Regions from separate parts of the Klebsiella sp. Sb-30 genome, predicted to be linked through region 1. Evidence: predicted binding sites of a transcription regulator. Region 1 holds the regulator's gene; each other region holds the start of a gene.
The links. The regulator PurR, encoded in region 1, represses purine synthesis genes. The targets are predictions, from matches to a motif close to CANGCAAACGTTTGCNTG.

Region 1 (8,019 bases):
GGCAACGGCAAGTTTATTCAGTCGCCGCGTACCGGCCGCGATATTCAGATCACCTCATTAAGCGAAGATTACTGGATTCGCCACTATGTCGGCGCACGCCGGGTGATGACCCCCAAAACCATTCGCTGAACCTGACCTGCCGCACCTGCGGCAGGTCAATTCCCCGGCTATAACGCCATGCTCATCTCATGCCAGGACATCCCGCCATGATCCGAGGCCGAAGGCCGCTCGTAGCGAAAACCAAACCGCTCATACAGGGCCACGTGTCGGTCTTTGCACATCAGGTGAATGGCGCTCTTCTGCGCCTGTGCCATCTGCCGGATAAATCGCTCCATCAGGGCGGTCGAATACCCTTTTCCCTGGTGTTCAGGCGCAATGACTACAGACATAATCACTACATTCGGCGCGCGGGGATCGTGCCCGACCAGCTCCTTGAAGGCTTCATCCGACATAACGACTTCCCACGCGCACCCTGAGTTAATAAAGCCAATAACCTCTCCTTGCCGTTCCATGCAAAGAAATCCTTCCGGGTACTGCTGGATTCGGGTGGCAATCTTTTCACGGGTAGCCGCCTCATCCCCTTCATACGCGCTCGTTTCAATTTCAAAACAGCGTTCGACGTCGGCCAGGGTCGCCTGGCGATAGACTATGTTAGACAAAACAGACCTCTGCAAAATGGATTTTTCAGTAATCACTTTATATTTCAACAGCAACAGCGATCAACCGGCTCTGCTGAAATGCGCTGCCTTGCGCTCCGGCGAAGGCTTAACCAGGTACATTTGTTAAATATACCCTTTATCATTGCAAGGCTTTTAACTCCCTTCTGCAAGTGTTAGCATTCCGATCACAATAAAAACCTGTTGCACTCGCCCCGGCGAGGGACAGTACATGCTGTTGTGGATGGTCAAACATCCTTTGAATGTGAGCTAGAAAACAAGAAGTTATAAGGAGAGTAACAATGTCGTTTGAATTACCTGCATTACCGTATGCAAAAGACGCCCTGGCGCCGCACATTTCCGCAGAAACCCTGGAATACCACTACGGCAAACATCACCAGGCCTATGTCACCAACCTCAACAACCTGATCAAAGGCACCGCGTTTGAAGGTCAATCTTTAGAAGCGATCGTCCGCTCTTCTGAAGGCGGCATCTTTAACAATGCGGCCCAGGTCTGGAACCATACTTTCTACTGGAACTGCCTCGCGCCGAATGCGGGCGGCGAGCCGGAAGGTGAGCTGGCAGCCGCCATCAATCAATCCTTCGGCAGCTTCGCAGAGTTCAAAGCGAAGTTTACCGACGCGGCAGCGAAGAACTTTGGTGCAGGCTGGACATGGCTGGTTAAAAATAGCGATGGCAGCCTGAGCATTGTCTCCACCAGCAACGCTGGCACGCCGCTGACCGGCGACGCCAAACCGCTGCTGACCGTGGATGTCTGGGAACATGCCTATTACATCGACTACCGCAACGCCCGTCCTGACTATCTGGCGCACTTCTGGGCGCTGGTAAACTGGAAGTTTGTGGCGGCCAACCTGGCGGCCTAAAACGCTAACGCAGAAGGGGAAACCCTTCTGCGAATACACCGACTACTGTCCGACCAACGCCTCTTCCGGCTGCGAACGCCCGCCGAACAGCACCAGCAGCAGCGCCACACCGGCAATTATCGCCCCCATCACCGGCACAAAGGCATAGCCCAGTCCGCCGGAAATCACCGCGCCACCGGCTGCCGCCCCCAGCGCATTGCCGAGGTTAAAGGCCCCGATATTGACCGACGAAGAGAGCCCCGGCGCTTCATGAGCCACCCGCATCACCCGCATTTGCAGCGGTGGAACCACGGCGAAGGTCGCCCCCCCCCAGACCACCATACTGATTGCAGCCCCCAGCTGCGTCTGCGCCAGCAGCGGAATCGCCAGCATGATGACCATCAGCAGCAGCAGAAACCCCTTCAGCGTCCCGGAGACGGAACGGTCGGCGAATTTACCGCCGAGGTAGTTACCCAGCGAAAAGCCGACGCCAATCAACACCAGCATGGCGGTGACGAACAGCGGCGAGGCGTGCGTAATGGTGTGCAGCACCGGTGAAATATAGGTATAGAGGGTAAACATCGCGCCGGCCCCCAGCACGGTGGTCAGCAATGCGGAGAGCACCTGCGGACGAACCAGCACGGAGAGTTCCTGCTTTACGTTCGGACGCTCGCCAGCGCTGCCTTTGGGCAACGAAAACCACAGGCTGACCATCGCCACCAGCCCCAGACCTGCCGTCGCGAGGAACGACATCCGCCAGCCGATGGTCTCGCCAAGCCATGTCGCCGCCGGAACGCCGCCAATGTTAGCGATGGTTAACCCCATGAACATGGTCGCCACCGCACTGGCCTGTTTGTGTTTTGGCACCACGCTCGCCGCCACCACCGAACCGAGGCCGAAGAAAGCGCCGTGGTTAAGGCTGGTGATAATGCGCGAAATCAACAGCGTGGTGTAATCCGGCGCCATTGAGGAGAGGACGTTACCCAGCGTAAAGATCGCCATCAGAAAAATCAGCGCATTTCTGCGCGCGCGATGAGAGAGCAGCAAAGTCATCAGCGGCGCCCCGACCATCACGCCGATCGCATAAGCGCTGATCAGCATTCCCGCCGCCGGAATTGACACGTCGACGCCTTTGGCAATTACCGGCAGCAGCCCCATCGGGGAAAACTCCGTGGTGCCAATACCAAACGCGCCTATCGCCAGCGCTAACAAGGGAAAGTTGATTTTCATTCAATGACTCCAGCAGACCGCCATCGGCGACGGTATCTCATCAGAAGTCAAAAGCATGACATCAATCACAAAAAAACAAAAGTAAACGAAATGGCAAAAGATTTTTGCGAAATTGATAATAATGGCGGGATGTCGGGGGAAAGAGGCCTCTCCCCCGGATAAATCAGTGCAGCACCGCTGTCAGGCCGGCGGCCACGATGAGACCCAGGACAATAATCGTTGTCGTCAGCGAAAACTTTAAATCTGTATCCATCAATTTTTCCCCCCAGTTATCCCCACATGAAAAGTGAGCTTGCTCATTTTTGCACAATATAGCGCAAAAATCTTCCATGTTTTAGGGTGATGCACATTTTTGCTCTTCCCCTTTGCCGCAAGATCGGACAAAATCCCACGCTAATTTGAAAGCGTATCGGCCATTGACCCCTTCCTGTCGTTCTGTGTCGTTTTCCCGACGTGATGCAATGTTGAAAATTGTATTCAGGGTGTGTATAGGCAAACGTTTACGTATCGATAATCAGACGATCAGGTCAAGGTCTGGAGTGAGAAGTAATGGCAACAATTAAAGATGTAGCGAAGCGCGCAAACGTTTCCACTACAACAGTGTCACATGTAATTAACAAAACCCGTTTCGTGGCGGAAGAAACCCGCAACGCCGTGTGGGCGGCGATCAAAGAGCTGCACTACTCCCCCAGTGCCGTTGCTCGCAGCCTGAAGGTTAATCACACCAAATCGATTGGCCTGCTGGCCACCAGCAGCGAAGCGGCCTATTTCGCTGAGATTATTGAAGCCGTAGAAAAGAGCTGTTTCCAGAAAGGCTATACCCTGATTCTGGGCAATGCGTGGAACGATCTCGAAAAACAGCAGGCCTACCTGTCGATGATGGCGCAAAAGCGCGTCGACGGCCTGCTGGTTATGTGTTCTGAATATCCGGAATCGGTGCTCAGCATGCTGGAAGAGTACCGCCATATTCCGATGGTGGTAATGGACTGGGGTGAATCCAAAGCCGACTTCACCGATTCGGTCATCGATAACGCCTTCGAAGGCGGCTATATGGCCGGTCGCTATCTGGTGGAACGCGGCCACCGTGAAATCGGCGTGATCCCGGGTCCGCTGGAGCGTAATACCGGCGCCGGCCGCCTGGCGGGCTTTATGAAAGCCATGGAAGAAGCGCAGATCGCCGTTCCGGAAAGCTGGATTGTTCAGGGCGACTTCGAGCCTGAATCCGGCTACCGCGCCATGCAGCAGATCCTCAGCCAGCAGCATCGCCCGACGGCGGTCTTCTGCGGCGGCGACATCATGGCGATGGGCGCAATCTGTGCTGCGGATGAGATGGGACTGCGCGTGCCGCAGGACATTTCGCTGATCGGGTATGATAACGTGCGTAACGCCCGCTATTTCAGCCCGGCGCTGACCACCATCCACCAGCCGAAAGATTCGCTGGGGGAAGCGGCCTTCAATATGCTGATGGATCGTATCGTCAACAAGCGTGAAGAGTCGCAATCTATTGAGGTTCACCCGCGGCTGGTAGAGCGTCGCTCCGTCGTAGACGGCCCGTTCGTCGATTATCGTCGCTGATCGCCCGTGCGGCGCCGGTTACTCCGGCGCCCGCAGCCACTCCCGGTTCAACGTTTCGCTGTCCCCCAGATAATCCAACAGCCACGACAGCGCCGGTGACGTGTCGCTCTGCTGCCAGGTCAGGCAGCACGCGGCGTCCGGGAACGGGTTTTCCAGCGCCAGCGCGGTCCATTCACCGCGGTCAATCCAGGGGCGGGCAAAATGGCTCGGCACCATTCCTACGCACAATCCCGCCGAGAGGCAGGTAGCTGATGATTCCCAGTCCGGCACCACTACCCTTTTCTGGTTGTCCAGTAGCCAGGTCGTGCGTTTCGGTAACGAACGGGAAGTGTCCTCCCGGACCAGCGACGGCCAGTTGCGCAACACATCATCGCTCAGTGGCCCGTTCATCTGCGCCAGCGGGTGATGGCTGGCCACTACGCAATGCCAGCTCAGCATCCCCATATCGCGAAAGGCGTAGCGCCCCCCGACCGGAATCGAACGCGTTGCCCCGATAGCCAGTTCCACGCGCCCGTCGGCCAGCGCGTCCCAGACGCCGTTGAAGACCTCCTGAAAAACAATCAGCTCGACATCGGGAAAGTGACGATAAAAATCGACAATCATCTGACGCATACGGGCCGGTTTAACAATGTCGTCTACGGCTATCGACAGCTGGCCGCGCCAGCCGTTGGCTATCTGCTGACACTGCTGGCGAGTGATCTGCATTTTTTTGATAACAGATCGTCCTTCCTGTAAAAACCAGAGCCCGGCGGGGGTCAATTCGACATCGCGATGGCGGCGTTCAAAAAGCGGTACTGCCAGCCACTCCTCCAGCTGACGTACGGTATAACTGACCGCCGAAGGTACGCGGTGCAGCTCCTGAGCCGCTGCGCTAAAGCTGCCGTTGCGGGCGACAGCATCAACAACTTCGAGTGAGTATTCGGACCACATATTCTGCCTGCAAAAATTTTGAATGCATGTAGCAAATATTAGCGTTTCACAAGCCAGAATGCACTCCCTACACTCTGCGGCATCATACCTGCACCTATAAGAGAATGTTATGCAACAACCCGGGAAAGGATTTTTAGTGTGGCTGGCGGGACTCAGCGTGCTGGGTTTCCTCGCCACCGACATGTATCTGCCGGCCTTTTCGGCCATCCAGCAAGATCTCAATACGTCTGCGGCGTCGGTCAGCGCCAGTCTGAGCCTGTTCCTCGCCGGCTTCGCCATCGGACAGCTGTTCTGGGGCCCGCTCTCGGACCGCTACGGACGTAAACCGATTCTGCTGACCGGGCTGGCGATCTTCGCTATCAGCTGTCTGGGAATGCTGTGGGTGCGGGATGCCACCCTGATGCTGGTGCTGCGCTTTATTCAGGCGATCGGCGTCTGCGCGGCGGCGGTGACCTGGCAGGCGATGGTCACGGATTATTATCCAGCCCAGCGCACTAACCGTATTTTCGCCACCATCATGCCGCTGGTGGGTCTATCGCCGGCTCTGGCGCCGTTGCTCGGCAGCTGGCTGCTTGCCCATCTGGAATGGCAGGCCATTTTTGCCACCCTGTTTGCCATCGCCCTGCTGCTGATGGTACCCGCCCTACGCCTGAAGCCGGTCGTCAGGCCGCAGGGTGATGTCCGCGAGAAGTTGACCTTTATGACGCTGCTGCGTTCGCGCGAATACAGCGGCAACGTGCTGATTTACGCCGCCTGCTCCGCCAGCTTTTTTGCCTGGTTGACCGGGTCGCCGTTTATTCTCCATGAGATGGGCTACAGCCCGACCGCTATCGGTCTTAGCTATGTTCCGCAGACAATCGCCTTTTTAGTCGGTGGCTATGGATGCCGCGCGGCGCTGCAGAAATGGCAGGGCCAACAGCTGCTGCCCTGGCTGCTGGTGATTTTCGCCGTCAGCGTGGCTGCAACCTGGATGGTTGGTCGGGTTGAAGATGTCTCAATCATTGCGGTGATGATTCCCTTCTGCGTGATGGCCGTTGTCAATGGCGGGATTTACCCGATTGTTGTCGCCCAGGCGCTGAAGCCGTTCCCGCAGGCGACCGGCCGTGCCGCCGCGCTGCAGAATACGCTGCAGCTTGGTCTGTGCTTCCTGACCAGTCTGCTGGTCTCCGCGCTGATTGCCACACCGCTGCTCACCACCACCAGCGTGATGCTGGTCTCGATCGTGCTGGCCGGGCTGGGTTATTTTATGCAGCGTCACAGCGCCTGCCTGACTACCGAATCGTCGCATGCATAAACGCGTTTCGGCGATGTTAAGGCTCAGTAATTAGCCTGCTAATATATTTTTATTGAAAGCCGGATTTCAGCGGCCTATACTGAACCGGCTTCACATAAATAAAATATTTTTTACGATTAACGGCAGCAGGATGCGTCCCGTTTCACCATGGAAGGCCTTTCGGCAAGGGTTATCGCCCTTCCTCTGTTCTACGTCGGATAGCAGCTTCACGGATATTCCGTGAGATTTCTCACAAAGCCAAAAAAGCGTCTACGCTGTTTTAAGGTTCTGATCACTTGGGCGTGATGGAGAAGCTATGAGTTCATCGTGTATAGAAGAAGTAAGCGTACCAAACGACGACTGGTACCGAATTGCAACCGAATTGCTCGGTCGCGCGGGCATTGAGGTCAATGGCCCCGCCCCCTCCGATCTGCGGATTAACAATCCGCTCTTTTTTAAACGCGTTTTACAGGAAGGCTCGCTGGGGTTAGGCGAAAGCTATATGGACGGCTGGTGGGATTGTGAACGGCTGGATATATTCTTCCATAAAGTACTGCGCGCCGGGCTGGAAAATCAGCTCCCGCATCATCTCAAAGATACGTTGCGCATCGCAGGTGCTCGCCTGTTTAATCTACAAAGTAAAAAGCGCTCCTGGATTGTCGGAAAAGAACATTACGACCTCGGCAACGATCTTTTCAGCCGTATGCTCGACCCCTATATGCAATATTCCTGCGCCTACTGGAAAGAGGCGCAATCGCTGGAAGAGGCGCAGGTGGCAAAATTAGATCTTATTTGTCGCAAGCTGCAGCTGGAACCGGGGATGCGGGTGCTGGACATTGGCTGCGGCTGGGGTGGTCTGGCTTACTATATGGCCAAAAATTATCACGTTAGCGTAGTCGGCGTGACCATTTCTGCCGAGCAGCAAAAAATGGCCCAGCAAAGATGCGAAGGGTTAGACGTCACCATTTTGCTGCAGGACTATCGCGATCTGCATGACCACTTTGATCGCATTGTTTCCGTCGGGATGTTTGAACACGTGGGACCTAAAAATTACGCCACCTATTTTGAAGTGGTGGATCGTAATTTGAAACCTGACGGCCGTTTTTTATTGCACACCATTGGCTCCAAAAAAACGGACCACAGCGTCGATCCGTGGATCAATAAATATATTTTCCCCAACGGTTGTCTGCCTTCGGTTCGTCATATCGCGCAAGCCAGCGAATCCCATTTTGTGATGGAAGACTGGCATAATATCGGCGCCGATTACGATACTACGCTGATGTCCTGGTACGAACGTTTCCTGGCCAGCTGGCCCGATATCGCCGATAACTATTCGGAACGGTTTAAACGTATGTTTAGTTATTATCTGAACGCCTGCGCGGGGGCTTTTCGCGCGCGCGATATTCAGCTCTGGCAGGTGGTCTTTTCTCGCGGTGTTGAAAACGGCCTTCGCGTCGCCCGCTAAAAATATCCCCCGTTAAAACGGGGGATA
Region 2 (8,019 bases), 1.1 Mb from region 1:
ACCGCGTGGCGCAGGGCGAGCTGGAAAATGGTCGTCACTGGATCCAGTGGCAGGACCCGTTCCCGAAACCGTGCTATCTCTTTGCGCTGGTGGCCGGCGACTTCGACGTATTGCGCGATACCTTCAAAACCCGTTCCGGGCGAGAAGTCGCGCTGGAGCTGTTCGTTGACCGCGGCAATCTCGACCGCGCGCCGTGGGCGATGACCTCGCTGAAGAACTCGATGAAATGGGACGAAACCCGTTTTGGTCTCGAGTACGATCTCGACATCTATATGATTGTCGCCGTCGACTTCTTTAATATGGGAGCGATGGAGAACAAAGGACTGAACGTCTTTAACTCCAAATACGTACTGGCCCGCACCGATACCGCCACCGATAAAGATTATCTCGATATTGAACGCGTCATCGGCCACGAATACTTCCATAACTGGACCGGCAACCGCGTGACCTGCCGCGACTGGTTCCAGCTGAGCCTGAAAGAAGGGCTGACCGTGTTCCGCGATCAGGAGTTCAGCTCCGATCTCGGTTCGCGCGCGGTGAACCGGATTAACAACGTGCGTACCATGCGCGGTCTGCAGTTCGCTGAGGATGCCAGCCCGATGGCCCATCCGATTCGCCCGGATAGCGTCATCGAGATGAATAACTTCTATACCCTGACGGTGTATGAGAAGGGGGCGGAAGTGATCCGCATGCTCCATACGCTGCTGGGCGAAGAGAATTTCCAGAAAGGGATGCAGCTGTACTTCGAACGCCACGACGGCAGCGCCGCCACCTGCGACGATTTTGTCCAGGCGATGGAAGATGCCTCTAACGTCGACCTGTCGCATTTCCGTCGCTGGTACAGCCAGTCCGGCACGCCGGTGGTGAGCGTCCATGATGACTACAACCCGGAAACCGAACAGTACACCTTAACCATCAGCCAGCGTACGCCGCCGACCGCGGAACAGCCGGAGAAACAGCCGCTGCATATTCCGTTTGATATCGAACTGTATGATAACGAAGGGAAGGTGATCCCGCTGCAGAAAGGGGGCCACCCGGTGCATCACGTGCTCAATGTGACCCAGGCCGAGCAGACTTTTGTCTTCGACAACGTCTACTTCCAGCCGGTACCGGCGCTGCTGTGCGAGTTTTCCGCCCCGGTGAAGCTGGAATATAAATGGAGCGACCAGCAGCTCACCTTCCTGATGCGCCACGCGCGCAACGACTTCTCCCGCTGGGATGCTGCGCAGAGCCTGCTGGCAACCTACATCAAGCTGAACGTCAACCGCCATCAGCAGGGCCAGCCGCTGTCGCTGCCGGTTCACGTTGCCGACGCGTTCCGCGCGATTTTGCTGGATGAGAAGATCGATCCGGCGCTGGCGGCTGAAATTCTGACGTTGCCTTCCGCCAATGAAATCGCTGAGCTGTTTGCGATCATCGATCCGATCGCCATTGCGGCGGTCCGTGAAGCGTTGACCCGCACGCTTGCAAAAGAGCTGGCGGACGAGTTCCTCGCGGTTTACAACGTCAACAAGCTGGCGAGCTATCGCGTGGAACACGCCGATATCGGCAAGCGTTCACTGCGCAATACCTGCCTGCGCTATCTGGCGTTTGGCGACGTTGAGCTGGCGGATAAGCTGGTCGTCGCCCAGTATCATCAGGCCGACAACATGACCGATGCGCTGGCTGCCCTGTCGGCCGCGGTTGCCGCGCAGCTGCCTTGCCGTGATGCGCTGATGCAGGAGTATGATGACAAATGGCACCAGGACGGCCTGGTAATGGATAAATGGTTTATCCTGCAGTCCACCAGCCCGGCGGACAATGTTCTGGAGACGGTACGCGGTCTGCTGAATCACCGCTCGTTTAGTATGAGCAACCCGAACCGCGTACGCTCGCTGATTGGCGCGTTTGCCGGCAGTAACCCGGCGGCATTCCACGCCGAAGATGGCAGTGGCTATCAGTTCATGGTGGAGATGCTGACCGAGCTCAACAGCCGCAACCCGCAGGTGGCGTCCCGGTTGATTGAGCCGTTGATTCGGCTGAAACGCTACGATGCTAAACGCCAGGCGCTGATGCGCGCGGCGCTGGAACAGCTGAAAGGTCTGGAGAATCTCTCCGGGGATCTGTTCGAAAAAATCAGTAAGGCGCTGGCGTAACGGGGCAGGACTCCCGGATAACGGCGCGGATGCGCCTTATCCGGGCTATTCACAACCTCAGACCGTCGCCCCGACAGCTGCAGCGTCGCCGGGGCGATCTTCGGGCGGGATTAACCGTGGCTCAATAAGCGCGGCGCCGATTCGCTCTTGCCACGTTTCATGACTCGGTTCAGTACCTCGGCTTCCAGTTCAGCCAGCCTGGCCGATCCGGTCCGCCGCGGCCGCGGAATATCGACGGCGACATCGAGGCCAATTTTCCCTTCTTCAATCAACAGCACCCGGTCCGCCATGGCCACCGCCTCACTCACATCGTGTGTGACCAGCAGTACGGTAAAACCGTATTCTTCCCACAGCGAGACGATCAGATCCTGCATCTCCAGCCGGGTTAACGCATCCAGCGCGCCCAGCGGTTCATCGAGAAGCAGCAGGCGAGGACGATGAATCAGCGCGCGGGCCAGCGCAACGCGCTGTTTTTGTCCGCCGGAGAGGGCTGCTGGCCAGTCGCCGGCGCGGTTTTCCAGGCCAACGCTGGCCAGCGCCTGCAGGGCGGCATCACGCCATTGCCCCTTCAGCCCAAGACCGACGTTGTCTATCACCGTTTTCCACGGCAGCAGCCGCGAGTCCTGGAACATCATGCGACTGTCTTCCTGGACCTGCGCCAGCGGCGTTGAGCCGGCCAGCAGCTCGCCACCATTGGGTTTTTCGAGCCCGGCCAGCAGACGCAGCAGGGTACTTTTGCCGCCGCCGCTGCGCCCGACCACCGCGACAAACTGCCCGGTCGGAATATGTAAATCCAGTGCGTTAAGAATGGTATTTTCGCCGTAGCGTTTGGTCACGCCGTTAAGCAACAGCGGGATCCCTGGGTTCAGACGGGCAGTGGTCATGCGTTGGCCTCCTGAAGATGATAAGCCGGGTTCCAGCGTAGCCAGACGCGTTCCAGCAGCTGCGCGCTGAAGTCGGCCAGTTTGCCAAGAATGGCGTAAAGAATAATGGCGACGACCACCACATCCGTTTGTAAAAACTCCCGCGCATTCATCGCCAGATAGCCGATGCCGGCGTTAGCGGAGATGGTTTCGGCGACAATCAGCGTTAACCACATCAGCCCGAGGGCGAAGCGGATGCCGACCATTATTGAGGGCAGGGCCCCCGGCAGAATCACATGGCGGAACAGGGCGAAGCCGGACAGGCCATAGCTACGCGCCATTTCCACCAGCCCGCGATCGATATTGCGGATGCCGTGCCAGGTATTAATGTAGATCGGGAACATGGTCCCCAGCGCGACGAGGAAGATCTTGGCGCTTTCATCAATGCCGAACCATAAAATAACCAGCGGAATCAACGCCAGATGCGGGACGTTACGCAGCATCTGAATCGAGGTATCCAGCAGACGCTCCCCCCAACGCGACAGGCCGCTGATCAGGCCCAGCACCAGCCCGATGGAACCGCCGATGGCGAAGCCCAGCAGAGCACGCCACGAACTGATGGCCAGGTGTTGCCACAGTTCGCCGCTGGCGGAAAGCGTCCAGAAGGCCTTGAGCACCCCCTCCGGAGAGGGAAGGATGCGGGTGGACAACCAGCCCACGGAAGAGGCGAGCTGCCAGATGATGACGGTCCCCACCGGCAGAAGCCAGGGGGCAACCCGCAGCAGCAGCTTTTGCGCAGACGTAGCCATGGCGTGCTCCTTAGCTTTGTGCGACTTTGCGCGGAATAAACTCGTTTGCCACCGCCTCGCCCTGCAGACCCAGAGGTTGCGGTTGCGGAATCGACGGGATAGTAACATCCAGCAGCGGGAACAGCAGTTCGCCGACGCGATAAGCCTCTTCAAGATGCGGATAGCCGGAGAAGATGAAGCTATCGATACCCAGCGCTGCATATTCATTGATTCGTTCGGCCACGGTAGCCGCATCGCCGACCAGAGCGGTTCCCGCCCCTCCGCGTGCCAGTCCGACGCCAGCCCACAGATTAGGGCTGATTTCAAGCTTGTCGCGCCGACCGTTGTGCAACGCGGCCATCCGCTGCTGTCCGACGGAATCGGTTTTGGCAAAGGCGGCCTGCGCCCGGGCAATGGTATCGTCATCAAGATGCGAGATGAGGCTTTCGGCCGCTTCCCAGGCCTCTTCATTGGTTTCCCGGACAATCACATGCAGACGAATACCGAAACGGACCCTACGACCGTGGCGGGCGGCTTTTTCACGCACCTGGGCGATTTTTTCCGCAACCTGCTCCGGGGGCTCTCCCCAGGTGAGATAGAGATCGACCTGCTCGGCGGCGAGATCCTGCGCCACGTCGGACGACCCGCCAAAGTAGAGCGGCGGGCGCGGCTGCTGCAAGGGAGGGAATAGCAGCTTCGCGCCGCGTACCCGCTGATGTTTTCCATTGAAGGTCACGGTTTCACCTTCCATCAGGCGGCGCCAGATATGAGTAAATTCAGCAGAGGCTTCGTAACGTTCGGTATGGTCGAGGAAAACCCCGTCGCCGGCGAGCTCCTGCGGATCGCTGCCGGTCACCAGGTTAAACAACGCCCGGCCGTTAGACAGGCGGTCGAGCGTCGCGGCCTGGCGGGCGGCGACAGTCGGGGAGGTCACGCTCGGGCGCAGGGCGACAAGAAATTTCAGACGCTGGGTGACGGGAATCATCGAAGCAGCAACCAGCCACGCATCTTCACAGGAACGTCCGGTCGGGATCAGGACGCCGGTAAAACCGAGGCGATCCGCGGTTTGCGCAATTTGCTGCAGGTAGCCGTAATCAACCGGGCGGGCGCCCTCTTCAGTCCCCAGGTAGCGACCATCACCGTGGGTCGGTAAAAACCAGAACATATTCAGACTCATGATTTTGCTCCTTGTACGGTTGCGGGCAGCCAGATGCGGGTACGGATGTCGACTTTTTTCGGCACCAGCTTATTCTCGTAGAACAGATCGGCGGTTTGCTGCTGCCGGGCGGCGGTTTCGCTACTGACCGGAGTGATGGTGGTCGGCGGCCGATGATCCAGATAGCTGGCGATCACCGCTTCAGGGAGTCCCATCGTTTTTGCCAGCAGGGTAATGCTCTGCGGGCGTTGGCTCAGCGTCAGGGCATCCGCCTGGCTGAATGTATCGAGCACGCCGCTAATAAAGGCGCCGTTCTTTTCTGCATAGGGGCGCGAAGCCAGATAGAAAGAGCCGGTTTGTTTCAGATCGGTTCCGTCTTTAAGCACCCGGGCGCTCGCTTGTTGCAGAGCGGCTGAATAGTAGGGATCCCAGATAGCCCAGGCATCAACATTGCCCTGTTGAAACGCCGCGCGGGCGTCCGCGGGGGCAAGATAAACGGGCTGAATATCGCTGAATTTCAGTCCCGCCTGCTGCAATGCCCTTAGCAGCAGGTTGTGGGAGCTGGAGCCTTTCTGAAACGCGACTTTGCGACCCTTCAGTTCAGCGACGGTTTTGATTGGGCTATTTTCCGCAACCAGAATCACTTCCGCTTTTGGCTTCGGCGGTTCCGAGCCGACGTAAACCAGATCGGCTCCGGCGGCCTGGGCGAAAATCGGTGGGATATCGCCGGTACTCCCCAGATCGATACTGCCGACGTTTAGCGCTTCAAGCATTTGCGGACCGGCGGGAAATTCTACCCAGGAGATGTTGGTGTTCGGGTAGCGCTTTTCCAGCAGCTGATGGCTTTTAGCCAGCACCATACTGACGCTGCCTTTTTGGTAGCCGATGCGCAGCGCGTCCGGCGCGGATTGTGCGGCATGGCTCAGGGCCGATAGCGTCAGCAACCCGCCCAGCGCGAGAGTTCTGAAAAGGTTATGCATGTTCCACCCCGCGGAGGGTCTTGAGCGCGGGAGCGCGGCTGGTCGGGCGATGCAGCGCCTGCCAGAAGGTCTCCAGCGCCAGATCGAGCCGCCCCTGCAGATTAGGGGTAAACTGCGGTTTATGTTGATAGTCGGTGACCTGGCTATCGTCGGCAAACACTCCGTGCAGAATCTCCTGCGCTTTCAGGGCGTTGAGCACCGGCTTCAGCGCATAATCCACCGCCAGCATGTGGGCGATCGTGCCGCCGGTCGCCAGAGGCAGGACGATTTTTCCCTCCAGCGCCCGTTCCGGGAGCAGGTCGAGCAGCGTCTTCAGCGCGCCGGAAAAAGAGGCTTTATAGACCGGGGTTGCGATGATAAGCCCGTCGGCGCCTGCCAGCTGTTCATTCAGCGTATGTAATGCCGGGTTATCGAAGCGAGCATACAGCAGGTCTTCCGGAGCAAAATTTTGCAGATGCCAGTGGCAGACTTCAACATCTGCCGCGGAGAGCGTCTCTCTGGCATATTCCAGAAGCGCGCTGGAACGGGAAGGGTAACGCGGACTGCCCGCAAGTGTAATGACACGCATCTTCTCTCTCCTTATAACCAAATGTTTGCATTTATCTATAATTGATAACATTTAATGGCAGTGTGACAGAGCCGATTTATTTCCCTAAATGATTTTTCCACCCTAGTTTTGTCAGAAATTGCATAACGCCGGGGAGAAAAGTAAACGTTTGCGTTGGATGCGAGATTTTTTGTCGTAGGTCAATTCCCTTTCAGGCGTCGATCGAACATAATACGCCCCCGGTTTGCACACCGGGAATCCAGGAGAGTTCATGTACTACCCCTTCGTTCGTAAAGCCCTTTTTCAGCTCGATCCTGAGCGCGCTCATGAAGTTACTTTTCAACAATTACGCCGTGTATCAGGTACGCCGCTGGAAATGCTGGTCCGTCAGAAGGTACCGTCCAAACCGGTCACCTGCATGGGTCTCACGTTTAAAAATCCGCTGGGTCTGGCCGCTGGGCTGGACAAGAACGGCGAGTGCATTGATGCGCTCGGCGCCATGGGTTTTGGCTCCATTGAAATTGGTACCGTAACGCCGCGTCCGCAGCCGGGGAACGATAAGCCGAGGATCTTCCGTCTGGTGGATGCCGAAGGTTTGATCAACCGCATGGGCTTTAATAACCACGGTGTTGATAACCTGGTTGAGAACGTTAAAAAGGCGCATTTTGACGGTATTCTCGGTATTAATATCGGTAAGAATAAAGATACGCCGGTTGAGCAGGGTAAAGATGATTATCTGATTTGTATGGAAAAAGTCTATCCGTATGCCGGGTATATCGCCATTAATATCTCTTCACCGAATACCCCAGGCCTGCGCACCTTACAATACGGCGATGCCCTGGATGATTTACTCTCTGGTATTAAAAATAAGCAGCTTGAGCTGCAGCAAAAGCATCAGAAATATGTTCCAGTCGCTGTGAAGATCGCGCCGGATCTTTCTCTTGAGGAATTGATCCAGGTGGCCGATAGTTTAGTTCGTCATAATATTGATGGCGTCATTGCCACCAATACTACCCTCGATCGTTCGCTGGTCCAGGGAATGAAATTCTGTGATGAAACCGGTGGTCTCAGCGGTCGTCCATTGCAATTAAAGAGTACGGAAATTATCCGTATGCTGGCGACAGAATTAAATGGTCGTTTGCCCATTATCGGAGTCGGAGGGATTGACTCGGTGATCGCGGCACGGGAAAAAATCGCCGCCGGTGCCAGCCTTGTCCAGATTTATTCCGGATTTATTTTTAAAGGCCCTCCGCTGATTAAAGAAATTGTTACCCATATCTAATCTTTTCCCCCTCTGATCCCCCCCAGGGCTTTATTTCCGGCCCTGGTTGTTTTATATTCCTTCATTGTTGCTTATTTAGACATTTTAGTCTTTTCTTAATTTTGGAAATTATTCTGCTGCAGGATGCTATTGCATAAGAGATGCACGGGAAAGAGGACGGGGGAACGATGCGAATTAAACCTGACGATAACTGGCGTTGGTATTACGATGAAGAGCACGATCGTATGATGCTCGATTTGGCCAATGGTATGTTGTTCCGTTCGCGGTT
Region 3 (8,019 bases), 1.1 Mb from region 1:
AAAGAGATTGTCGCGCAGGCGATTCATAATGCCAGCCCGCGCCACGCCAAACCTTTTATCGCCATTAACTGCGGCGCGCTGCCGGAACAACTGCTGGAATCCGAGCTATTTGGCCATGCGCGCGGCGCATTTACCGGCGCGGTGAGCAACCGGGAAGGGCTGTTCCAGGCCGCTGAGGGCGGGACGCTGTTTCTTGATGAGATTGGCGATATGCCGGTGGCGCTGCAGGTGAAGCTGCTGCGGGTACTGCAGGAGCGTAAAGTGCGCCCGCTGGGTAGCAACCGCGACATCGATATCGATGTACGTATCATCTCGGCCACTCACCGCGATCTGCCGAAGGCAATGGCGCGCGGCGAGTTTCGTGAAGATCTGTATTATCGCCTGAACGTGGTCAACCTGAAGATCCCGCCGCTGGCCGAGCGCGCGGAGGATATCCCGCTGCTGGCAAACCATCTGCTGCGCCAGTCTGCCGATCGGCATAAGCCGTTTGTACGGGCGTTTTCAACCGATGCGATGAAACGGCTGATGGCAGCCAAATGGCCCGGCAATGTCCGCCAGCTGGTGAACGTGATTGAGCAGTGTGTGGCGTTGACCACCTCGCCGGTGATCGGTGATGCGCTGGTGGAACAGGCGCTGGAAGGGGAAAATACCGCGCTGCCGACCTTCGTCGAAGCGCGCAATCAGTTTGAGCTCAACTATCTGCGCAAGCTGCTGCAAATCACCAAAGGCAACGTCACCCACGCAGCAAGAATGGCGGGGCGCAACCGTACTGAATTCTACAAGCTGCTGTCGCGCCACGAGCTCGACGCCAACGACTTTAAAGAGTAGCTCCGCAGCATGGCGCAAGTTATGATACGGTAAGCAACCGTTTACGCGACTAAGAGCCTATCCCAGTAGGCGTTATTGTCGCAGGCAGTTTGAACACGGACAGCGCGGAAAAAGCGGAGCGTACACGTAGTACGTGAGGATTTTGAGCGCTGCCCAGGTTCAAAATGGCAAGTAAAATAGCCTTAATGGGATAGGCTCCAAGACAGGAAAACCATGAAAAAGATTGATGCGATTATTAAACCTTTCAAACTGGATGACGTGCGCGAAGCGCTGGCCGAAGTCGGCATCACCGGGATGACGGTGACGGAAGTGAAGGGCTTTGGCCGTCAGAAAGGCCACACCGAACTGTACCGCGGGGCGGAGTACATGGTGGATTTTCTGCCGAAAGTGAAAATCGAAATTGTGGTCACTGACGATATCGTTGATACCTGCGTGGATACCATTATCCGCACGGCGCAGACCGGTAAAATCGGTGACGGTAAAATCTTCGTCTTTGACGTCGCCCGCGTGATTCGTATTCGTACCGGGGAAGAGGACGACGCGGCAATTTAAGCCGGGCCGTATTCTGACGCATTCCCCGGTCAGCTTTGCGCGACCGGGGAATATTCCCGAATGGCGGCATCTCCGCCGCCTCCGGGTTATTTCATTACAGCACCTTATGCGGGCCAAAACATTCGTAGTGAATGTTGTCGTTATTGACGCCCAGCGCCACCAGCTGTTTCGCTGCATGTTGCATAAAGGCCACCGGGCCGCACAGATAGAACTGCATTTGCGGGTCACGCAGCGTGTCCGCCAGATCCGATAACATCATCAGACCTTCGCTGTTAAAGCGTGCCGCCTGGTGGTCGGCTTCCGTCGGCGTGCGATACCAGATATGGGAGGTGAATTTCGGCAGGCTGGCGCCGAGCGTTGCCACCTCGTCGGCAAACGCATGGACATCGCCATTTTCTGCCGCGTGGAACCAGTTCACCTGGGCCGCATGCTGCGTTTTTGCCAGCGTGTCGAGCATGGCCAGCATCGGTGTTTGTCCGACGCCGCCGGAAATCAGCGTAACCGGCGTTTCCGGCTCAACGGCGAGGAAGAAGTCACCTGCCGGCGCAGCCAGATGCACAATATCTCCTTCCTGTGAGGCGTTATGCAGCCAGTTTGATACCTGACCGCCGTTTTCGCGTTTAACCGCAATTCGGTAGCCTTTGCCGTCTGGCTTGCGGGTCAGCGAATACTGACGAATTTCCTGATATTCAAACTCCTGCGGCTTCAGCCAAATCGCCAGATACTGGCCCGGCTGATAATCCGCCACCGGCTGGCCGTCTACCGGCTCGAGATCGAAGCTGGTAATCAGGGCGCTACGCGGGGTTTTCTTCACGATACGAAACGCGCGCGTGCCTTCCCAACCCCCGTTTTTGCTGGCGTTATCCCGGTAGATTTCAGATTCACGATGAATAAAGACATTGGCCAACACGCCGTAGGCTTTGCCCCATGCGTCAAGCACTTCCTGGCCCGGGCTGAACATTTCGTCGAGCGTCGCCAGCAGATGGCCGCCGACAATATTGTACTGTTCCGGTTTGATCTGGAAGCTGGTGTGTTTCTGGGCGATTTTCTCGACGGCAGGCAGTAGGGCAGGCAGGTTGTCGATATTGCTGGCGTAAGCGGCAATGGCATTAAACAACGCTTCACGCTGGTCGCCGTTACGCTGGTTGCTCATGTTGAAGATCTCTTTGAGCTCCGGGTTATGGGCAAACATGCGATCGTAAAAATGGGCGGTCAGCTTAGGACCTGTTTCGACGAGCAGGGGAATAGTGGCTTTAACCGTTGCGATGGTTTGGGCGTCGAGCATAGCAGCTTCCTTCGGTGTTATTTAAATGATGTATTTTATATGCATCTTATAAAAATAACCCTGCACTGTAAATGGTTCCTTAACACTTTTCCCCGTAGCGGTAACAACATGAAGAATTTGCATCACAAACCTGAAAAGAAATCCGTTGATAATCGTTGAGTCGTTATTGCTCAAAGCCTTGTGTAATGGGGAGCCAATCGTTTGCGTAAAATCCTTTGTCAAGACCTGTTATCACAGAACGATTCGGTTATACTGTGGGCCGTCGCCCAAAAAGGCCCCCCTTTTAGAGCTGTAATCTATTGTTAGCTGAGCAGGAGATGCGGATGTTAAAGCGTGAAATGAACATTGCCGATTATGATGCCGAACTGTGGCAGGCTATGGAGCAGGAAAAAGTACGTCAGGAAGAGCACATCGAACTGATCGCCTCCGAGAACTACACCAGTCCGCGTGTTATGCAGGCACAGGGTTCTCAGCTGACCAATAAATATGCCGAAGGTTATCCGGGCAAGCGCTACTATGGCGGTTGCGAATATGTTGATATCGTTGAACAACTGGCGATTGACCGTGCAAAAGAGCTGTTCGGCGCTGATTACGCTAACGTACAGCCGCACTCCGGCTCCCAGGCTAACTTCGCGGTCTACACCGCTCTGCTGCAACCGGGCGATACCGTTCTGGGTATGAACCTGGCGCAAGGCGGTCACCTGACTCACGGCTCTCCGGTTAACTTCTCAGGCAAACTGTACAACATCATTCCTTACGGCATCGATGAGTCCGGTAAAATCGACTATGCAGACATGGCGAAGCAGGCTCAGGAACATAAACCGAAAATGATCATCGGTGGTTTCTCTGCTTACTCCGGTATCGTTGACTGGGCAAAAATGCGTGAAATCGCTGACAGCATCGGCGCATACCTGTTCGTCGATATGGCCCACGTTGCTGGCCTGATTGCCGCGGGCGTTTACCCGAACCCGGTTCCGCATGCTCACGTTGTGACGACCACTACCCATAAAACCCTGGCGGGTCCGCGCGGCGGCCTGATCCTGGCGAAGGGCGGTAGCGAAGAGCTGTATAAAAAACTGAACTCTGCCGTATTCCCTAGCGCACAGGGCGGCCCGCTGATGCACGTTATCGCGGGTAAAGCGGTTGCGCTGAAAGAAGCGATGGAGCCAGAGTTCAAAGTCTATCAGCAGCAGGTTGCGAAAAACGCCAAAGCGATGGTTGAAGTATTCCTGAATCGCGGCTACAAAGTGGTTTCCGGCGGTACTGAAAACCACCTGTTCCTGCTGGATCTGGTCGATAAAAACCTGACCGGTAAAGAAGCTGACGCTGCGCTGGGCCGTGCTAACATCACCGTCAATAAAAACAGCGTACCAAACGATCCGAAGAGCCCGTTTGTGACCTCCGGTATCCGTATCGGTTCTCCGGCGGTAACCCGTCGCGGCTTTAAAGAAGCGGAAGTGAAAGAGCTGGCCGGCTGGATGTGCGACGTGCTGGACAACATCAATGACGAAGCGGTCATTGAGCGCGTGAAGGGTAAAGTGCTGGATATCTGTGCACGCTTCCCGGTTTATGCGTAACGTTTAACGACGCAAGCGTAAAGAAAAAGGCCGCCAGTGCGGCCTTTTTTACGTCCGGCGTTCAGAGATTAACGACGGTCGAGGGAGATAGCGCCCGGGCCAGTGATGGCCAGAAGCAGGAAGGCTCCAGCTATACTGATGTTTTTGTAGAAGTTAATCATATTGGGAAGTACGGCATCACCGCTCATATCCCAGTAATGATGGCCAATGACGGCGGTACCGAGGGTGTAAAAAATAAAGATCACCGCCAGCGGACGGGTGAAGAAACCCAGGATAATCAGGATTGCCGCCGGCACCTCCATCACAATCGCGATAATCGCCGCTAACGTCGGAAGCGGAGCGCCGGAGGAGGCCATATATTGTACCGTACCGCTAAAGCCCATCAGTTTGGGATAGCCAAATATAATAAACAGCAGTACGACGGCAATACGGGCGATCAGCAGCAGAACGGAACGGGAAGAGCCAAAGTCGAAATAGCGTAGTGTGTTCATAATCAATCCGTTGTGAAGGTGCGTGATTTAAACGTAATACACAATTTTGTGATCTGCCACATACCTTGTGCGATCAACGTAATGTCTGCAGTTGCTCTTCCACGTACAGATAGCCAATGCCGAGCAGTTGCTGTTGACGACTCAGCTGTCCGAAGCCGATTTGCGTTGCTCTGGTGCGCGGCGCGTCACGATGATCGAAAGGGTTAAAGCCTGTCTGCCTGATGATGGTATTCAACCACTCTTCGCCAAATCCGCAGCTGCGGCCGTACAATAAGATATTGTTTATATTTAAGATGTTAAGAAAGTTGTAGAGGCTGAGCCCGATGGCATTTGCGGAGTCTTCCACCCATGTATGAAGGCGAGAATCACCCTGCTGCCATTTTTCGATCAGGGCATCGATGGTCAGCGCCTCTGGATTATTGGCGAGATCGGGCTGTGTTTTAAGCCATATCCGCGCCTGTTTTTTCAATGCGCTCAGTGATGCCACCGTTTCCAGGCAGCCATAGCGTCCGCAGTCGCAGGCAACGCCATCAGGATTGATAATGGTGTGTCCAATCTGGCCGCTGCCATAAAGGCTACCGCGCCAGACCTGGTCGTTGATGACAAATGACGAACCAATGCCGTAATCGACGTTGATGACGCAGAAGTCGCGATACTGTCCCTCATTTTGCCATTTTTCCGCCAGCGCCAGCATGACGCAGTCGTTGTCGACCATTACGCGGACATTGAGTTTTTCTTCCAGCAGATATTTCATCTCCACGGGTTGCTTCCAGGGAGCCTGCGGCATGGTCTGTGATACTCCCGTTCCCGCATCAACCTGCCCATGAACCGCCAGCGCCAGATTGATTTTCTGCCTGGGCCAGTTCTTACGGTACTGATGCCAGCATTTCTCAATCGCTGCCAGCAGTGCCTGAGGCGTTGGGGCGTCAATGGCGTGGTATTCGACGTCGCCTTTCGCACTCAGACAGGCATTTCCAAGCTGGCATTCGATACTGGTGGGCGTGATGTTCATACACAGGGTCCAGTCGCCATCGGGCGCAATAAGCCAGGCGCCGCTGCTATGACCGCGGGCCAGATGCTCATCCTGTACATTGACCACGCGTCCTTCCTCTTCCAGCTCCTGGAGGATATTGCTGACCGCGGGAATTGAGATTTGCGCCAGCCGCGCGAGCGACGATTTACTGGCTCGTTTTTTGCGGTACAGATACTCCAGCAGCACACCCTTGTTGTAATGGCGGATTTGCTGATTGTTAATGCAGGCTTTCATAAACTAAACCTTGTTAACTAAATTGCGTGATTATTGTGCGTAAATGCGCTGATTCTGTCTATTAAACTGCTCTCATTATTTCACTTCAGTATGTCTTGTTAACTTTGAGGGCATTATGAGTTCAGTAAATGTTTGGCAGGAAACGGTACATATTCCAACCTATGAAACGGGGGCGCAGGATATTCACCCCATGTTCCTGGAAAATCGGGTTTATCAGGGGTCTTCCGGGGCGGTGTATCCCTATGGTGTGACGGATACGCTGAGTGAGGAAAAAACGCTAAAGGCCTGGCAGGCGGTGTGGCTGGAAAATGATTACATCAAAATTATGATCCTGCCCGAGCTGGGAGGCCGCGTGCATCGCGCGTGGGATAAGGTCAGACAGCGTGATTTCGTTTATCACAATGATGTCATCAAGCCCGCGCTGGTTGGCCTGCTTGGCCCGTGGATTTCCGGAGGAATTGAGTTTAACTGGCCGCAGCACCACCGTCCCACCACCTATATGCCGGTTGATTTTACGATTAGCGAAAATGACGATGGCTCAAAAACCGTTTGGGTTGGCGAGACGGAGCCGATGCATGGGTTGCAGGTGATGACCGGGTTTACTCTGCGTCCGCAGCGCGCGGCATTAGAGATTGGTAGCCGGGTTTACAACGGTAACGCCACCCCGCGCCATTTCTTGTGGTGGGCGAACCCTGCGGTTAAGGGGGGCGATGGACATCAAAGCGTATTCCCGCCGGATGTGACGGCGGTATTTGATCACGGCAAGCGCGCGGTTTCCGCGTTTCCGATTGCTACCGGCACCTATTACAAGGTGGACTATTCGGCCGGCGTCGACATCTCGCGCTATAAAAATGTCCCGGTACCGACCTCCTATATGGCGGAAAAGTCAGAGTACGATTTCGTCGGCGCCTGGTGCCACGATGAAGATGGTGGGCTGCTGCACGTCGCGGATCATCACATTGCGCCAGGGAAAAAACAGTGGAGCTGGGGTTACAGCGAGTTTGGTCAGGCGTGGGACAAAAATCTGACGGATGAGAATGGGCCTTACATCGAGCTAATGACCGGCATTTTTGCCGATAACCAACCGGATTTTACCTGGCTCGATCCGTTTGAAGAAAAGCGCTTTGAACAATACTTCCTGCCTTACCATTCGCTGGGCATGGTACAGAACGCTTCGCGCGATGCGGTGATCAAACTGCAACGCGAAGAGGGCAACATTATATGGGGCGTATATGCTATTTCGCCTCTGGTCGCCCACCGGCTTACGGTTCGCGAAGAGGGCAACCCGCAGCCGCTGCTTGATGAAGTGATTGAGCTGACGCCATGCGCTGCCGTTCAGGGAACGTTAGCCGGTATTGACCCATCTCGTCTGACGATGGAGCTGCTGGACAGTCATGGCAGGTGCGTTTTGCGCTATCAGGAGCATCAGCCGCAGGAGTTGCCGCTGCCGGAAGTGGCGGTTACGCCCTTACACGCCGGAGCCATAAGCAGCGTGGATGAGGCGTGGTTTATCGGCCAGCATCTGGAGCAGTATCACCACGCCAGTCGCTCACCGTTTGATTATTACCTGCGGGGAATTGAGCTGGACCCGCAGGACTACCGCTGCAATCTGGCGCTGGCGATGCTGGAATACAACCGCGCGGATTACTCGCAAACCATCGAGTATGCGAGCCGGGCATTGTCGCGCGCGCATCGGTTAAACAAAAATCCGCAGTGTGGGCAGGCAAGTTTGATTCGTGCCAGTGCGAGAGAGCGTCTACAGCAGTGGCATGATGCGCAGGAGGATTTTTGGCGTGCGGTGTGGAGCGGCAATAGCAAGGCCGGGGGATATTACGGACTTGCCCGACTGGCGACGCGCAGCGAGCGCTACGATGATGCGCTGGCATTTTGCCGGCAGAGCCTGCTGGCGTGTCCCACCAACCAGGATGTCCTGTCGCTGGAAACCCTGTTGCTGCATCTCACCGGCCGTCGCAGTCAGGCCTTACAGCAGATTGAAAAGCTGCTGGGCGACTATCCGCT
Region 4 (8,019 bases), 420 kb from region 1:
GGAATCGACTCGTCGAGCATGGTGGTCAGGACATCGACAAACGGAACCTGAGCCACTACGCCGTGAAACAGCTCCGGCCGCTCATTAATAGCGACGCCCATTAACATGCCGCCCGCGCTGCCGCCCATGCCGTAGCACAGGCGAGGATCGCCATATCCCTGCGCCAGCAGCGCATCGCAGACATCAAGATAATCATTAAAGGTATTCTTTTTACACAGGAACTTGCCGTCTTCGTACCACTGCTGCCCTAATTCACCGCCGCCGCGAACGTGGGCGATCGCAAACACGAAACCACGATCGAGCAGGCTCAACCGGCTGGCGCTGAAATCAGCATCTTCGCTGGCGCCGTACGACCCGTAGGCATAGACCAGCAGCGGACTGACGCCCTTGCGGAAATGCTCACGCCGATAAACCAGCGAAACAGGAACCTCCACACCATCCCGAGCCTTAATCCACAGATGTTCACTGCGATAATGGCTGGCCTCAAACCCTTTCACTTCCTGCTGTTTCAGTACCCGCCGCTCACCGGTATCCATATCCAGCTCAAAGAGCGTATCCGGCGTGGTCATGGATGAGTATCCGTAGCGTAAGCGCGAAGTTTCCGGCTCCGGATTATAGGCAAGCCAGGTCACGTAGGCCGGGTCATCAAAGGCAATGCCAACCGCTTCCCGGGTCTTGCGGTTAATCTGGCGCAGGCTGGTTAACCCGCGCTGGCGCTCTTCAACCACCAACCAGTCGGTAAACAGGGTGAATCCCTCGAGCATCACATCCTGGCGTGGCGCAATCAGCGTCTCCCACTGCTGTTCGTCGCGTTCATGGGTACGATAGAGACCAAAGTTTTTCCCCTCGCGGTTGGAGCGAAGATAAAAAGCATGCTGGTAATGATCGAGACTGTACTCGTGATCTTTACGTCGCGGCAGGAAACACACCGGTTCCGCATCCGGCATTTCGGTATTCAGCAGCCGCACTTCACTGGTTGTCGCGCTGGCAAGATAGATCACGGCGAATTGCCGGGAGGTGGTCGTATGGAGGCTGACGTAGAAGGTTTCATCCTTCTCCTCGTAGACCAGCACATCGGAACGCGGCGAAGCGCCCACGGTATGCCGCCAGACCTGGTAAGGCAGCAGCGTAGTCGGGTGCTTGCGGACATACCACAACGTTTGCGAATCATTGCTCCAGGCAAATTCCGGGGAGACGTTTTCCAGCACTTCAGGATACCATTCGCCAGTTTGCAGATTGCACAAACGCAGGCCATACTGCCGACGGGAGAGATAATCCTCCGCCAGCGCCATGATCATGTTATCCGGCGAAATGCCCAGCCCACCGAGAGTATAGAATTCACTCTGCGCCGCGCGCTGGTTGCTATCGAGCAGCACCTCCCATTCATCCCACTCCTCTTTCAGCACCGACTGACGCTGATAAATAGCGTATTCACAGCCCGGCTCATATACCTGACGATAGCGGTAGCCATTTTTGCTGTAGGGCGCGGAGACTTCGCGCGGCGGGATACGATCAATAATCTCTTTTAGCACCCGCTCCTGCAGGCTACGTTGAGTCGCCATGACCTGCCGGCCGTACTCATTTTCCTCGCGAAGATAATCAAGCACTTCCGGCCGCGAACGCTCATCGTCGCGCAGCCAGAAGTAATTATCGATACGGGTATCGCCATGAAGGGTCATGGCGTGGGGGATTCGTTTTGCTTTTGGTGGCATCTTTTGGTCTTCTGCATCCTGTATTTCATACACAAAATCATTCAAGAAGCGGCTTGAAGGATGGCGTGTGTATAAGGGTGGCAAAAGTGGCCCACGTTGCAAGCAAAACCTGCTGATTTAGGTAGAAAGCGCCTGTTTTTGTGCCTGAATATCCTGTTCGATGTCGGCACGCACTTCTGGCGGGAGGCCTAAAGCTTCGCCCAGAGCGTTGAGATAGCTACGCTCCATAAAATGGTCGATATCGATCGCCGCACAGCTGATGTAATAGATCTCCAGCGCCTCTTGCTCGCTGTTGAGGCCCTGCGCCAGACGCTGCGGATCGAGAGGCTGGGACAGCGCGCGATCGATCAGAACGCGCCCCTGCACGGCAATACCGGCCGCGCGCAGCTGCTCTTCAATGTTTGCCCGCTCGCTGTCATCAATGTGCCCGTCGCTTTTAGCGGCAAACACCAGCGCCAGAATGAGCCGTTCACTGCGGGCATCAAGCCCGGAGGCTGGCGAGGTTGACGCCCCGGTGGCTTGCCCCGGCGAAGCGACAGATTGCGCAGGGGAATTTTCCCGCATTTTCTGCTGATACTTGTTCCACAGTACGCTTCCCGCCACCGCCCCGCCGCCAACCAGCAGTGCGCTGGTGCCATATTTGGCCAGCAGCTTGCGCGATGATTTACTGGCCACCAGCAGCCCCGCCAGGCCGCCCAGCGCCCCGGGCAGAAGGAAGCTTTTACCATCCGGCCGCTCGCCTGATGAGGAAGACGGTCCCTGCTGGCCCAGCAGGGACTGGAGTTGATTAAGCCAGTTAGCCATGATTTCCCTCGTTGCTTATTAAGCGATGTCATCAGCCTAAACGACGAGATGTCAGGAAATGTTATGAGCAGCTAAAGATGCGCAAATTCGGCCGGACTCAGGCGGCCTTTACCTTGCGCGATTTTGCCGGCGCGGTTGCCGCGGGTTGTTCGCTTGCCCCCTCGGCTACGGCCTCTGAGATTTCAGCCGCGGAGCTCTCATCCTGAGAAGCCTGTCCGGTTGCCCCGTCTTCTGCTTCCGGGCGTTTTCCTGACCTCAGAATGTGGTGCAATGTCTCTTTGCGTTCCGCCAGCCACATTGCCATTTCATCACGCTGGGTTTCATCCAGCGTCAGCGGGCACTCTACCAGCCAGTCGTTGAGGACCTCGGCAAGATCGAGCATTTTGTCGTAAGCATCGGCCTCTTTTTTGCTGGTAAACGACATCTTTTCCTCACCTTCGCGGATCACCACATATTTAATTTCAACCGCCATTGTGCAGCCTCTTTATACTGTATTTTTATACAGTATAGCAAATTTTCACCCAGGACTCAACCAACGGTCATAAAGACAGACGCAAACGTTTTCGTTTATAATGTGGCGCATGTTTTTTTACTGTGGAAAAGAGTCATGACGTTATTAGGCACAGCGCTGCGTCCGGCAGCGACACGGGTGATGTTGTTAGGTTCCGGCGAACTGGGTAAAGAAGTCGCCATTGAGTGCCAACGGCTGGGTATTGAGACCATCGCAGTCGACCGCTACCCCGACGCGCCGGCGATGCAAGTGGCGCACCGTTCGCACGTCATCAACATGCTGCATGGTGAAACGCTGCGCGCGCTGATTGCGGAAGAAAAACCTGACTTTATCGTGCCGGAAATTGAAGCTATCGCCACGGATACGCTGGTGGAGCTGGAGCAGGCCGGGCAAAAAGTCGTTCCCACCGCTCGCGCGGCGAAACTGACCATGAATCGCGAAGGTATTCGCCGCCTGGCTGCGGAGGAGCTGCAGCTTCCCACCTCGGCATACCGCTTTGCCGACAGCGAAGCGGCCTTTCGCGAAGCCGTCGCGGAGATTGGCCTGCCCTGCATTGTGAAGCCGGTCATGAGCTCTTCTGGCAAAGGTCAGAGCTTTATTCGTCACGCTGATCAGCTGGCTGAGGCCTGGCGCTATGCGCAACAAGGTGGCCGCGCGGGCGCCGGTCGGGTTATCGTCGAGGGGGTGGTGAATTTCGATTTTGAAATTACCCTGCTTACCGTCAGCGCGGTCGATGGCGTCCATTTCTGCGCCCCGGTCGGCCATCGCCAGGAGGATGGCGATTATCGCGAATCCTGGCAGCCGCAGCAGATGAGCGAGCTGGCGTTGGCCCGCGCCCAGGAAATTGCCAGCAAAGTCGTGCTGGCGCTTGGCGGCTACGGTCTGTTTGGCGTAGAGCTGTTCGTCTGCGGCGATGAGGTGATTTTCAGTGAAGTCTCCCCTCGCCCACACGACACCGGGATGGTGACGCTGATTTCCCAGGACCTCTCGGAATTTGCTCTGCACGTTCGCGCCTTCCTCGGTCTGCCGGTTGGCGCGATTCGCCAGTATGGCCCGGCGGCCTCCGCGGTCATTCTGCCGCAGCTCACCAGCCAGAACGTCACCTTTAGCAATATCCAGGGCGCGGTAGGGGCGGGACTGCAGCTGCGCCTGTTCGGTAAGCCGGAGATTGACGGTTCTCGTCGACTGGGCGTCACGCTGGCCGTCGCCGATAGCGTCGAGGAGGCGGTGGCGCGCGCGAAAGCCGCCGCGTCGGCCGTGCTGGTTCAGGGATAAAAAAAACCCGGTCGCCTCAGCGCTACCGGGTCTGGATTTCGCTCGTTATCAGGGCGTGAAAATTACTTCGCGCCTTCCACCGCTTCGCGAGCAATTTTGGTAATACGGTCGTAATCGCCCGCTTCCAGCGCATCCGCCGGAACCAGCCAGGAACCACCGATGCACAGCACGCTGTTCAGTGCCAGGTAGTCGCGGTAGTTCGCCGGAGAGATGCCGCCAGTCGGGCAGAAACGGATATGGGCGAACGGACCGCCAATCGCCTGCAGCGCTTTCACGCCGCCGTTAGCTTCTGCCGGGAAGAATTTGAACTCTTTCAGGCCATACTGCATGCCCAGCATCAGTTCGGACACGGTGCTGATCCCCGGGATCAGCGGGATGGTCCCTTCTTCAGTCGCCGCTTTCAGCAGGGACTCGGTCAGACCCGGGCTGATAGCGAACTGCGCGCCAGCTTCGGTGACGGCTTTCAGCTGCTCAACGTTTGTTACGGTACCTGCGCCGACAATCGCCTCCGGCACTTCTTTCGCAATCGCGCGAATCGCATCAAGCGCGCATGCGGTACGCAGCGTGACTTCCAGTACGCGTACGCCGCCGGCAACCAGCGCTTTGGCCATCGGCACAGCGTGTTCCAGCTTTTTCACCACGATCACCGGGACAACCGGGCCGTTGGTGAGGATTGCTTCTGCAGTTGTTTTCCAGTTTTTCATCAGAGTTTCTCTCTCGCCAGATCTACAAATTGTATCGTCTTAAAAAGTGATGCAGGTTGCGCCCTGTTCGGCTCCGGAGAGTTTTTCACGCAGCGCTGCGAACATTTCCCGGCCGCTCCCGACGCGCGAACTGCTGAGGTCAGGAACATGCGGCTGGCGTGCAGCCAGTTCAGCGTCATCCACCAGCAGCGTCAGTTCGCCCGTCTGCCCGTTGACGCGGATGATATCGCCATCACGTACTTTTGCCAGCAGCCCGCCATCATACGCTTCCGGCGTAACGTGGATTGCTGACGGAACCTTGCCGGATGCGCCAGAGAGTCGACCATCGGTAACCAGCGCAATTTTGAAACGGCGGTCCAATAATACACCAAGTGGCGGCATAAGTTTATGTAATTCTGGCATGCCGTTCGCTTTTGGCCCCTGGTGGCGAACAACCACCACGCAATCCTTGTCCAGCATTCCGGCCTCGAAAGCAGGCAAAACGTCGTGCTGGCTTTCAAACACCACCGCCGGCGCTTCAATGATCTGGTTCTCAACCGGTACGGCCGAGGTTTTCATCACCGCACGCCCGAGGTTGCCGCTCAGCACTTTCGTCCCGCCATGGCGAGAGAATGGCTTGTCGAAAGTTGCAATAACCTGATCGTCCAATGGCGCCGTCGCCCCTTCACGCCAGTCCAGTTCGCCGTTATTCAGCCAGGGTTCCATGGTGTAACGCGAGAGACCAAAACCGGCTACGGTGTTGACATCTTCGTGCAGCAGGCCGCCTTTCAGCAGCTCACGGACCAGCACCGGTACGCCGCCCGCGGCCTGGAAGTGGTTTATATCCGCCGGACCGTTCGGGTAAAGGCGCGCCAGCAGCGGCACAACGTCGGAGAGATCGGAGAAATCATCCCAGTTAATGATAATGCCCGCCGCGCGAGCCATCGCCACCAGGTGCATCGTATGGTTGGTCGAACCGCCGGTTGCCAGCAGCGCCACGATCCCGTTGACCACCACTTTCTCATCAAACATTTTGCCTAACGGCATCCATTCATTACCGTTACCGGTCATGCGCGTCACCTGGCGTGCGGCGGCGGCGGTCAGCGCCTGGCGCAGTTCGGCATCCGGATGCACAAACGACGAGCCCGGAAGCTGCATGCCCATAAACTCCACCACCATCTGGTTGGTGTTCGCCGTACCGTAAAATGTGCAGGTACCCGGGGCGTGGTAGGACGCCGCTTCAGACTCCAGCAGCGCCATACGATCGACTTTACCCTCAGCATACAGCTGGCGGATGCGCACTTTTTCTTTATTTGGCAGGCCGCTGGCCATCGGGCCAGACGGTACGAAGACTGACGGCAGGTGGCCAAAGGAGAGCGCGGCCATCGTCAGTCCGGGGACGATTTTGTCACATACGCCCAGATACAGCGCGCCGTCGAACATGTTATGCGACAGGCCGATAGCGGCCGACATTGCAATCACTTCGCGGCTCAGGAGGGAGAGTTCCATCCCGTCCTGACCTTGGGTGACACCATCGCACATCGCCGGAACGCCCCCCGCGACCTGGCCTACCGCATTTACCGAATGCAGCGCTTTGCGAATGATATCCGGGTAATACTCATAGGGCTGGTGGGCGGACAGCATGTCGTTGTAAGAGGTAATAATGGCGATATTGTTACGCAACATGCTTTTCAGCGAGGCTTTATCGTCCGACTGACAGGCAGCAAAGCCGTGGGCGAGATTACCGCACGCCAGCTGCGCGCGATGGACGGTATCGGTCTTCGCCTGGTTAATCCGTGCGAGGTAGGCGGTGCGGGTATCGCGCGACCGTTCGATAATGCGATTTGTTACCCGTAACATTGTCGAATTCATAAAGGCTCCTGAATTTTTATCTGTCCGGCCACAGCATTTTAGCAACTTCTTAGAAGGTGAAAGGCACCAACACTGCAGCTCAGCGGCAAAATATCTATCCGCAGTGTAATAAAAAAAGCCCCGGGGGTGAATCCTCCCGGGGCTTAAAAGAGCAAAAATTATGCGACTTGCTGCGTCAGATCATGTTACCGGTAAAATAACTCCTCCGGATAACCCGCAAACTATTCAAATTCGTTCCAGGAACGACCGTCGCGGGTGATCATCGCCACAGAGGCGACCGGCCCCCAGGTACCTGCCTGATAGGGCTTCGGCGCATCGCGGTCGGCAGCCCAGGCTTCAGTAATGGAGTCAACCCACTTCCACGCCTCTTCGACTTCATCACGACGCACGAACAGCGCCTGGATACCGCGCATGGTTTCCAGCAGCAGACGTTCATAGGCATCCGCCAGGTGAGTCTGGTTGAAGGTCTCCGAATAGCTCAGATCCAGCTTGGTTATCTGCAGATTGTGTTTGTGGTCAAGGCCCGGCACTTTGTTGAGGACCTGAATATCCACGCCCTCATCCGGCTGCAGACGAATCGTCAGCTTGTTCTGCGGCAGCTCCTGCCAGTTCTCTTTAAACAGGTTCAGCTCCGGGGTTTTGAAATACACCACCACTTCAGAACATTTGGTCGGCAGGCGTTTACCGGTACGCAGGTAGAACGGCACGCCGGCCCAGCGCCAGTTATCGATATCGACGCGGATAGCCACAAAGGTCTCGGTATTGCTGGATTTGTTCGCCCCCTCTTCTTCGAGGTAGCCCGGGACTTTTTTACCCTGGGCGAAGCCGGCGGTGTACTGGCCGCGGACCGTTTTCTCACGCACGTTGGAGCGGTCGATACGGCGCAGCGACTTCAGCACTTTTACTTTTTCGTCACGAATACTGTCGGCACTGAGGTCTGACGGCGGCGACATCGCGATCATGCACAGGATCTGCAGCAGATGGTTCTGGATCATGTCGCGCATTTGCCCGGCCTGATCGAAGTAACCCCAGCGACCTTCGATACCCACTTCTTCCGCTACGGTGATTTCAACGTGGTCGATCGTGCGGCAGTCCCAGTTATTGACAAACAGGGAGTTCGCAAAGCGCAGCGCCAGCAGGTTGAGCACCGTCTCTTTGCCGA

Region 2: the regulator PurR is predicted to act here: its motif matches at 6,628-6,645, upstream of pyrD (quinone-dependent dihydroorotate dehydrogenase).
Region 3: the regulator PurR is predicted to act here: its motif matches at 2,856-2,873, upstream of glyA (serine hydroxymethyltransferase).
Region 4: the regulator PurR is predicted to act here: its motif matches at 3,067-3,084, upstream of purT (formate-dependent phosphoribosylglycinamide formyltransferase).

Annotation. Positions count from the first base shown of each region.
Region 1 is NZ_CM172749.1:2,373,825-2,381,843, reverse strand. Features, by position in the region: gene AC236I_RS11155 (C40 family peptidase) at 1-129, shown strand, start outside; gene AC236I_RS11150 (GNAT family N-acetyltransferase) at 168-659, opposite strand; gene sodB (superoxide dismutase [Fe]) at 959-1,540, shown strand; gene AC236I_RS11140 (MFS transporter) at 1,583-2,749, opposite strand; gene cydH (cytochrome bd-I oxidase subunit CydH) at 2,913-3,002, opposite strand; gene purR (HTH-type transcriptional repressor PurR) at 3,299-4,324, shown strand; gene punR (DNA-binding transcriptional activator PunR) at 4,343-5,254, opposite strand; gene punC (purine nucleoside transporter PunC) at 5,364-6,548, shown strand; gene cfa (cyclopropane fatty acyl phospholipid synthase) at 6,844-7,992, shown strand.
Region 2 is NZ_CM172749.1:3,449,838-3,457,856, reverse strand. Features, by position in the region: gene pepN (aminopeptidase N) at 1-2,135, shown strand, start outside; gene ssuB (aliphatic sulfonates ABC transporter ATP-binding protein) at 2,246-3,019, opposite strand; gene ssuC (aliphatic sulfonate ABC transporter permease SsuC) at 3,016-3,807, opposite strand; gene ssuD (FMNH2-dependent alkanesulfonate monooxygenase) at 3,818-4,963, opposite strand; gene AC236I_RS16200 (sulfonate ABC transporter substrate-binding protein) at 4,960-5,922, opposite strand; gene ssuE (NADPH-dependent FMN reductase) at 5,915-6,490, opposite strand; gene pyrD (quinone-dependent dihydroorotate dehydrogenase) at 6,741-7,751, shown strand; gene zapC (cell division protein ZapC) at 7,919-8,019, shown strand, end outside.
Region 3 is NZ_CM172749.1:1,303,281-1,311,299, forward strand. Features, by position in the region: gene glrR (two-component system response regulator GlrR) at 1-828, shown strand, start outside; gene glnB (nitrogen regulatory protein P-II) at 1,042-1,380, shown strand; gene hmpA (NO-inducible flavohemoprotein) at 1,475-2,665, opposite strand; gene glyA (serine hydroxymethyltransferase) at 2,989-4,242, shown strand; gene AC236I_RS06295 (DoxX family protein) at 4,311-4,733, opposite strand; gene AC236I_RS06300 (ROK family transcriptional regulator) at 4,807-6,000, opposite strand; gene AC236I_RS06305 (DUF5107 domain-containing protein) at 6,116-8,019, shown strand, end outside.
Region 4 is NZ_CM172749.1:1,949,006-1,957,024, reverse strand. Features, by position in the region: gene ptrB (oligopeptidase B) at 1-1,712, opposite strand, end outside; gene AC236I_RS09125 (tellurite resistance TerB family protein) at 1,830-2,516, opposite strand; gene AC236I_RS09120 (YebG family protein) at 2,614-2,988, opposite strand; gene purT (formate-dependent phosphoribosylglycinamide formyltransferase) at 3,124-4,302, shown strand; gene AC236I_RS09110 (bifunctional 4-hydroxy-2-oxoglutarate aldolase/2-dehydro-3-deoxy-phosphogluconate aldolase) at 4,365-5,006, opposite strand; gene edd (phosphogluconate dehydratase) at 5,046-6,857, opposite strand; gene zwf (glucose-6-phosphate dehydrogenase) at 7,079-8,019, opposite strand, start outside.